One region of the Comamonas sp. DB36 genome, then DNA from elsewhere that is predicted to be linked to it. Evidence: riboswitches for the same ligand, from Rfam matches in the RefSeq annotation. Region 1 holds a riboswitch; the other holds the start of a gene.

The links. A riboswitch is a leader RNA that binds a small molecule or an ion and turns the genes downstream of it on or off. The one in region 1 is predicted to bind cobalamin.
Region 2: another riboswitch for cobalamin. It lies ahead of ACSVDO_RS07845 (TonB-dependent receptor); the one in region 1 lies ahead of ACSVDO_RS24200 (TonB-dependent receptor).

The regions. Positions count from the first base shown of each region.
Region 1 covers NZ_CP196632.1:685,349-689,755, forward strand. The annotation lists gene ACSVDO_RS24195 (ABC transporter substrate-binding protein) at 1-27, opposite strand, end outside; gene ACSVDO_RS24200 (TonB-dependent receptor) at 17-2,140, opposite strand; cobalamin riboswitch at 2,221-2,493, opposite strand; gene zigA (zinc metallochaperone GTPase ZigA) at 2,516-3,730, opposite strand; gene ACSVDO_RS24210 (LysR family transcriptional regulator) at 3,944-4,407, opposite strand, start outside.
Region 2 covers NZ_CP196631.1:1,641,976-1,646,382, reverse strand. The annotation lists gene ACSVDO_RS07845 (TonB-dependent receptor) at 1-2,087, opposite strand, end outside; cobalamin riboswitch at 2,300-2,540, opposite strand; gene ACSVDO_RS07840 (hypothetical protein) at 2,573-2,782, opposite strand; gene ACSVDO_RS07835 (MetQ/NlpA family ABC transporter substrate-binding protein) at 2,800-3,588, shown strand; gene ACSVDO_RS07830 (hypothetical protein) at 3,776-4,096, shown strand; gene ACSVDO_RS07825 (LysE/ArgO family amino acid transporter) at 4,106-4,407, opposite strand, start outside.

The sequences.
Region 1 (4,407 bases):
GCCGGGAATGCGCTCGTCAGAACGCATAGACACCCGTCAGCCACAGCGTGCGCGGCCGGCCCAGTATCCACTGCACTTCCGAGCCCTGGGTGGCGTAGCTCTTGTCAAAAACATTGTCCAGGCGCAGGTCCAGCGTCATGCCCTTGGTCGCGCGCCAGTTGATGCCTGCGTTGACCACGGTGTACGAAGGCAGCGACGCGGTGTTGGTGTTGTTCACGTAACGCTGGCCCACGTACTGCAGCGCGGTGCGCGCGCTCCAGTCGGGCGCGAAGTTCCAGAACGCGGCGAGGTTGGCGCTGCGCTTGGGCACGGTCATGGGCACATTGCCCGCGAGCTGGCGCGCGCCGCCGCCGACCTGGGCCGTGAAGTCGTCGAACTTGGGGTCCAGCAGCGTGCCGTTGATCTCCAGGCGCCACTTGCCCAGGCGCGTCGACGCCGAGGCCTCGATGCCGCGCGACGACTGCTGGCCCACCTGCTCCTGCAGGGTCGGGTTCGCGAGGTTGGTGGTCAGCAGGTCTTTCTTGACCAGATGATAGGCCGCAAGCGTCCAGTCGAAGCGCCCGCCCCAGAGGCTTTGCTTGAGGCCCACTTCGACCTGGCGGCCCGCGGACAGGCCGAAGCCCTGCTGGTTCGCGCCAATGCTGGCCAGCGAAGTCACCGGGTCCTGCGCCGTGGCGACCTGGCCGTAGAGCGCCACGTCGGGTACGGGGTTGAAGACCACGCCCAGGCTGGCGCTCGTTCCGCTGACCTTGCCGTTGGTGATCTTGCTCGACTGGCGGTCCTCGCGCTCCGTGCTGTAGCGGTCGTGGCGCAGGCCCGCGACCACGGACCAGCGCTCGCTGAGCGTCAGGTGGTTCTCGAAGAAGATGCCCGTGCGTTCCAGATCGAGGAAGTACATGGGAATCGATTCGCCCTGCCAGGCATCGCGGTAGCGGCCCGGCACGGGCTTGAGCGCATCGACCGTGGAGCTGCCGCCGCGGTTGTTGTCGAAGCGGTCGTAGTAGCTGCGCTCGAGCTGCACGCCGGCGAGAAACTGGTTTCTGCGCCCGGCAAGCTGCCCGCTGAACTTCGCATAGGTGTTGATGCCTTCCTGGGTCTGGCGCGAGTACGAAATATCGCGGTAGCTCGTGCGGCGCACGGCGGATGTGGCCGGCAGATAGGTGAATACCGTCACGTCGCGGTAGCGGCGGTTGTGCTCCAGGCTGTAGAGCGTGTTGTGCACGCTCACATCGGACCAAGGCTGCCACTGCGTGTCCAGCGTGACCCAGCGGTCCTGGAAGTACAGGTCGCTGTCGGCGATGTTGTAGTTCCTGGTCTCGGTGCCGGGCACAGGCGCGCCGTTGAACACCGGCGTGCCCAGGTAGTGCATGGGCTTTTGCCGGCCGTAATCGGCCGCGAGAATGAAGTTCAGCTGGGGCGACACGTCATAGCGCAGCGAGGCCGAGGCGGCCAGCGTTTCCGATTCGCCGCGGTCCACCCAGTTGTCCGAGCTGCGGTGGCTCAGGTCCACGCGGTAGGAAAAGCCATTGCCCAGCGGCCCGGTGCTGCTGAGCGCGCGGTGCCAGGCGTTGTCGCCGCCCAGGCCCAGGCCCACTTCATGCGAGGACTGCGTGGGGTTGGGGCGCTTGCTGACCACGTTGACCGCGCCGCCGATGGAGCCCGCGCCATAGAGCACCGAGGCCGGCCCATAGAGCGCCTCGATGCGCTCCACGTTCCAGGGATCGAACGGAAAGCTCACCACGCCGCCCGCATTCGACAGCTCCAGCCCGTTGTAGAGCTGCTTGACCGAATTGACGCCCGTGAAGCCGCGCGCGCTGAGCACATTGCCGCCATTGCCCGGGCTGTTGGCCGAGCTCATTCCCGGGGCCAGGGTCTTGGCGTCTATCACCGAGGTCGTGCCCAGCGCGCGGATCAGCTCGCCGGTGACGATGGCCAGGCTGGCCGGGGTCTCGAACGGCGTGAGTTCCAGCCGGCTGCCGGCGGTCGATTTCTGCACCAGCGGCGTGGCGACGCCGCGTTCCTCGGTGACGGTGATGGCTTCGAGGGTGGGCACGCCTTGGGCGTGGGCGGAAATGCACGGATAGGCGGCCGCAAGGGCGAACGGGAGCGCAGCAATGCGCACACGAAGAACGGGCTTCATGAAATAGGCAATCGAAAAAGGCAACCCTGGCCGGCATCCCCGCCGGCGTCTGGGCGTTACGACAGCGCCGCCTGCGCGGCAGCGCTGTCACTTTGTTGGCCGGTATCCGGGCTGGCGGCACTGCATCCATCGCCTTCCCAGACGCTTGTTCAAGGCGTCCAGTGGCTATGTGGAGGGATGCTGAAAGCGCCGGGGCGCTTTCGTCCGTTTGACCGTTGCGGGGGCAGCGCAGGCCAGACCTGGGGGCGCACCAGCGCTGGATCTCAGCGGCTGGGGGCTTGTGGGTCCTCCTGCTTCCCGTTGAACTGCGGCCTGTGAACCACGCCGCGAGCACCAACGCTGGGGATTCTAAGGGCAAGCGCCGCGCTCACGGCATCACGACCAATCGGCAAACGGCGTCGGCCAGGTCGTCCAGACATCGGGGCCACAGGCCATTTCCGCTTCGTTCAGCAGGCAGTGGTCGAAGCGCGCGCGCAGCGCGGCCTCGTCCATATCGATGCCGATCAGCACCAGTTCCTGGCGCGCGTCGCCCGTGTCCTGGTCCCATTTTTCGTTTATCAGCGCCACGGTTTCAGGGTCCTGGGGCCAGTGCTCCTGCGGCACGGCCGCCCACCAGCGGCCCGCCGGGCCATGGCGCGCGACGGCGCCGGCCTGCGACCACGAACCCGCGAGCGTAGGGTGGCTCGCGAGCCAAAAAAAGCCCTTGGAGCGCAGCACGCCCGGCCATTCGCTTTGCACCAGATCAAAGAAGCGCTGCGGATGAAACGGCAGGCGCGCGCGGTAGACGAAGCTGCCGATGCCGTATTCCTCGGACTCGGGCACCTGCGTGCCGCGCAGCTGCTGCAGCCAGCCCGGCGCGCGCGCCGCGGCCTCGAAGTCGAACAGCCCGGTGTCCAGCACGCGTTCCAGCGCCACCTGGCCAAACGCGGCCAGCTCGATGCGCGCGCGCGGGTTGAGGCTTTGCAAAATGGCCAGCAGGCGCGCGCGTTCCTCGGCGCTCACCAGGTCGATCTTGTTGAGCACCAGCACGTCGCAGAACTCGATCTGCTCGATCAGCAGATCGACCACCGTGCGCTGGTCGTCCTCGCCCATCGATTCTCCGCGCGAGCGCAGGCTGTCGCGCGCGCTGTAGTCGCGCAGGAAGTTGCAGGCATCGACCACCGTGACCATGGTGTCGAGCCGGGCGACTTCGCCCAGGCTGCGCCCGTCTTCGCCCTCGAAGGTGAAGGTCTCGGCGACGGGCAGCGGCTCGGAGATGCCCGTGGACTCGATCACCAGCTGGTCGAAGCGGCCGGCGCGCGCCAGCCGGTCGACTTCGATCAGCAGGTCCTCGCGCAGCGTGCAGCAGATGCAGCCATTGCTCATTTCGACCAGCTTCTCGCCGGTGCGCGAGAGCTCGGCGCCGCCGGCGCGCACCAGCGCCGCGTCGATGTTGACTTCGCTCATGTCGTTGACGATCACCGCCACGCGCCGGCCTTCGCGGTTGTTGAGGATGTGGTTGAGCAGCGTGGTCTTGCCCGCGCCGAGAAAACCGGAGAGCACGGTGACGGGGAGTTTTCTGGCCGGAGGGGGGAGTGTGGGGGTGGGCATCGTGGGATGAGGGAAAGAAAGTGGCCGGTGACAAGGCCTGCGATCTGTCCATTTGTTGCGTATTTGGACGTTATAACATAACAATAACAGGATGACGAAAAGCAAGCCAGGGGAGGCGACCAACCTATGGACCGTGGCCTGATCGGCGCTGGCGCGCGCAGCGGAGAAAGGCGCGCCCGCGCTGGCGGCGTCCTGGCCGCCGGCAGTGGCGCTTCAGCGGATGGGGAAATTCGCCGGCTCCGCGGCCTCGACCAGCGCATGCAGCGCGCCGGCCAGTGGCGAGCGGGGCGAGGAGCGCAGCCAGGCCATTCCCACCTGGCGCGCGGGCGCGCCCGCGGGCAGGGGCCAGCGCCGCACGCGGGTGTCGGCCTGGCCCAGCTGCGGCCAGTCGGGCAGCACCGACACGCCGAAGCCTTCGGCCACCAGTTGCGCGATGTGCTCTATGCCGTCGAGCTCGAAGCGCACCTTGGGCTTGATGCCCTGCTTGCGCAGGTAGTCATCGGCGAGCTTGCCGGCCATCACCTTGCGGTCATAGAGGATGAAAGGCTCGCGCGCTGCGGTCATCAGCGGGTCGTCGACGCGCATGCGCTGCGGCGTCAGCAGGACCAGCGGCTCTTCGCGCAGCAGCCGCCATTCACAGGTCTTGTGCAGCGCAAACGCCGGGTGCACGAGGATGG
Region 2 (4,407 bases), on a different replicon from region 1:
ATGGGATTGGCCAGGCAGGGCCGCTGATCGCGCGCGATGAAGATCGGATGGCGGTTCAGGTCGAAGATATTGTTGATGCCCGCAAACAGCTTCATGCCGCGGCTCACGCGGTATTCGCCGCGCAGGTTCCAGACCGTGAACGCGCCCTTGCGGTGAATGAAAGTGCTGCTGGGCTCGCCCTGGGGGATCAGCAGATTCTCTTCGGTGTCGTACCACATCGGACCGCGCAGCAGCGCCGTCAGCTGCGCGCTCCAGTCGCCGGGATTGCGGTCCATGCCGCGCGCCAGCCGCAGTCCGCCCGCGGCCTCGTACCGGTACATGCGCTGCACGCGGTCGGTGTTGGCCGACGCGGCCGCGCCCTTGTCCTTCATCTCGAAGTGATAGTAGCCATTGCCGAACACGCTGAGCACCGGACCGCCCAGCGACACGCCCAGCAGCTGGTTCAGATCGGCGTTGGCGCTGAGCTCCAGCCCGCGCGCGACGATGTCGGCGGCGTTGTTCGCGTAGTCGGACGTATTGGTCGTCGGGCCGCGCGACACCGTGATGATGCGGTCCGAGATCGTGTTCTGGAACAGCGCGGCATCGACTTTCCAGGCGCTGCGGCGCCAGGTGCTGCCAACTTCGATCTGGCGGCTGGCTTCGGGCTTCAGATTGGGGTTGCCGAAGCTGCGCCCGCCGCCGACCGCGGTGAAATCGGCCGACAGCTCGCTGGCCGTGGGCGCGCGAAAGCCCGTGGACGCGCCCGCGCGCAGCGACCAGGCGTCGTCGACCTTCCAGGTCGCGCCGGTCGACCAGGTGGTCTGGTCGTAGTCGCGCGCCGTGGTCAGTGCGGCCGCCACGTTGGGCGTCTGGTCGAAGCGCGTCTCGCCCCAGGTCTTGCGCACGCCGGCGCGCAGCGTCAGGCGATCGCCGAAGAAGTTCTGCGCATCTTCCAGATACAGCGCATGCGTGTGCTCGGTCTGGTTGTTGTCATAGGGCGCGACCTGGCCCGCGGGGCCGCCGGGCATGGCATTGCGCTCGCGCTCGGAGCGCAGGCGGTTCTTCTCGTAGTCGAAGCCCAGCAGCAGGTCGTTGGAATCCGACAGGCGCAGCCGCGGCTGCAGCCGCAGGCCGCTGGCGTCCAGTTTGCGGATGTTGTAGTCGCGCGCCGTTCCCGGCACGGCATTGACGCCCGACTTGATGACCGGCGAGGCCCAGTTGAATTCGTCCACGTCCTCGAAGGTGTAGAGATGGGCCAGCCAGCTCACGCGGCCGCCGGGCAAGGCGCCTTCGTAGCGCAGATCGGCCGACTGGTTGTAGCGGTTGTCGCGGCTGTGGATGTTTGCGCCCGATCCGCGGAAGCCCGCGTTGTAGATGCCGTCGGTGCGCAGCTGCATTTCGATGCGGTGCAGGTCGGCAATCTGCCAGCCCAGCGCGCCGCTCGCGCCGCGGCGCTTGTAGCTGGTGTTCTGCTGTTCGCCGCCGCCGCTGCCCGCGCTGTAGTCGTCGCGTCCGCCGGCGTTGGCGCCTATGTACCAGTCCCACTGCGCGCTCGCGCCGCTGATCTGCGTATCGGCGCGCCACAGGCCGGCGCTGCCGCCGACCACCGAGGCGCGGTTGACGCCGCCGCTGGCGCCCGTGCGCAGGATGATGTTGATCACGCCGCCCATGTTCTGGCTGCCGTAGACCACCGAGGCCGGGCCGCGCACGATTTCTATGCGCTCCACATCCGACAGGCTCAGCTTCGACAGATTGGCCGTGCCCGCGCGCCTGCCGTTGAGCAGCACCGCGACCTGGCCGCGGTAGTCGCGCCCCTGGCCGTCGGTGGCCGCGCCGCGCAGGTTCAGCGAGGTCTGCGCCGCGGTCCATTCGCTGAGGAAGCCGACCGCATGCTCGGCCAGCAGATCGGTGACCGAACGCGCCGACGAGCGCTCGATCTCGGCGCGGTCAATGGTCTGCGTGGTCGCGGCAATGCGCGCGCGGTCTTCGGGACGCGCCGTCGCGGTGACGAACACATCGCCGAGCGCGGGTTCCGCCGAAGCATGGACCATGCCCGCACCGGCTGACCAGGCCAGCAGGCACAGCGCGGCCCTGCGTTGCAGGCGCAAGCCGCAAGAAACCGGGGAAGAAGACAAAACGGCGCGGCCAGGCGCAGGCCGCGAACTACCTGAGGAATGCATGCGATGATTTCAAATCTGTGCTTCGCTCACCCGCGAAGCCCATGGATCAATACCCACCGCAGGGCACGCACAGGCAAAGAGGCCGCCGAACGCGCGCGCCCCGCCACCTCATCTGCCCTGACATGCGCACTCCCGCGGCGTCCGAAGCGATGGCAAAGGCCGGTATCCGGGCTTGCGAAACGCCGGCGTGTGCCGGCTCAGTCCTCGCCTTCCCACGCCCTGTACGGGCGCAGTGACTGCGGGTCATCGTTGGACCCGCGTGAGAACCTGAGATTTCGCCTACCGTTGCGGGGGCAGCGCAGGAATTGCCGGGCTCTGGAGCGCGGCGCACCTGCTTGTCGTTGAACCCCTGAATGGGGCACCTTCGCATCTGTGCGGGATCGGATCAGCCGATTCCCGCCTGGGCGCCATTATCAATGGAATACGCCGCCCAGAGGATTCATCGGAACGATCAGTGCGCATAGGCGCGGCGCATTGGAAAACGATAGATTTGCATAAAAAACCACATTCTTATAACCAAAATCGTTTTTTCGCTGCACATCGCGTCCACAGCGCACTAAACTAAGGCCTGCTGCGCCCCAGTTCCACCGGTTTCGGCGCTGGCGCTCATTCAACAAATTCATCCAGGAAAGCGTTCGTCATGCTGAAGAAAACCCTGTCCGCCATCGCCCTTGCCACCCTCGCATTGACCGCCCATGCCGCGGACGCGGTGCTCAAGGTTGCAGCCACGGCCGTGCCCCACGCCGAAATTCTCAACCACATCAAGCCCGCGCTGAAGAAACAGGGCATCGATCTGCAGGTGCGCGAATTCAGCGACTACGTGCAGCCCAATGCGGCCGTCGAAGACAAGCAGCTCGATGCCAACTTCTTCCAGCACCAGCCCTACCTGGACAGCTACAACAAGGACCGCAAGAGCTCGCTGGTCGCCGTGCCCAACGGCACCATCCATGTCGAGCCGTTCGGCGCCTATTCGAAGAAGCTCAAGAACATCAAGGATCTCAAGGACGGCGCCACCGTGGCCATCCCGAACGATCCGTCCAACGGCGGCCGCGCGCTGCTGCTGCTGGCCAAGCAGGGCCTGGTCACGCTCAAGGACCCCAAGAGCCTCACGCCCACGCCGCTCGATGTGGTGAACAATCCCAAGAAGCTCAAGTTCAAGGAACTCGAAGCGCCTTTGCTGCCGCGCGCGCTCGGTGATGTCGACCTGGCGCTGATCAACACCAACTACGCGATCGAAGCCAAGCTCAACCCGACCAAGGACGCGCTGTTCATCGAAGGCAAGGATTCACCCTACGCCAACATCGTCGCCGCGCGCAAGGACCGCGCCAACAGCCCCGAAATCACCAAGCTGATCCAGGCGCTGCGCAGCGAAGACGTCAAGAAGTTCCTGCAGGACAAGTACCAGGGCGCGGTCGTTCCCGCGTTCTGAGCGCCAGCGGCGGAGGGTTGCGGCTGCAGCCGGCGGCGCGAATTTCACTCGCCAAGGTCATGCGGGCGTCATAAAGATGTAAAAACTGCAACATAATTTGGGCGGGTTATGGTGAAATCCGGCCCATGACGCCGGCCGCTGCTTTCGCACGGTCGGCACCTCACTATCCACCCACCCAATTTCCGCCATGTCCGAAGATACGCTGTCCCCCACCCTTTCCATGGATCAGGCAGTGCTTGTCGGCCTGAACGAAGTCACGCGCGCCAAGACGCTGGAACTGTATGCGCGCAAGTACGGCCAGCCCGATGCCGCCTCGCCGCTGCTGCTGTTTCGCGGCGACATCGCCGAAGCCCATCAGTACGACAAAATTCGCCCGCTGTCGGCCGCGCGCGCGCTGGGCAATGTGATCGTCGTCGAGGCCCAGAGCCACAAGAATGGCACGACAGGCCACTACCAGATCCAGTGCAATCAGTGGAACCTGCTGGAAGTCCTCGCCAAGCTGGGCTGAGCGCCCAGCTCAGGCCGGCGCGGCCATGCCGCTCCAGACCCACCACGACAGCGCCAGCATCATCACGCCCGTGAGCGCGTCCAGCACGCGCCAGGGCATGGGGTGGGCAAACCAATGCTGCAGGCGCCGACCCGCGCTGGCCAGCAACATGAACCACAGCAGGCTCGCGCAGGCCGCGCCCGCGACAAACACCGCCTTGAGCGCCCCATCCTGGCGCGCGCCTATGCTGCCCACCAGCAGCACCGTGTCCAGATAGACATGGGGGTTGAGCAGCGTGATCACGGCCAGCGTGCCGACCACGCTCAGCAGTC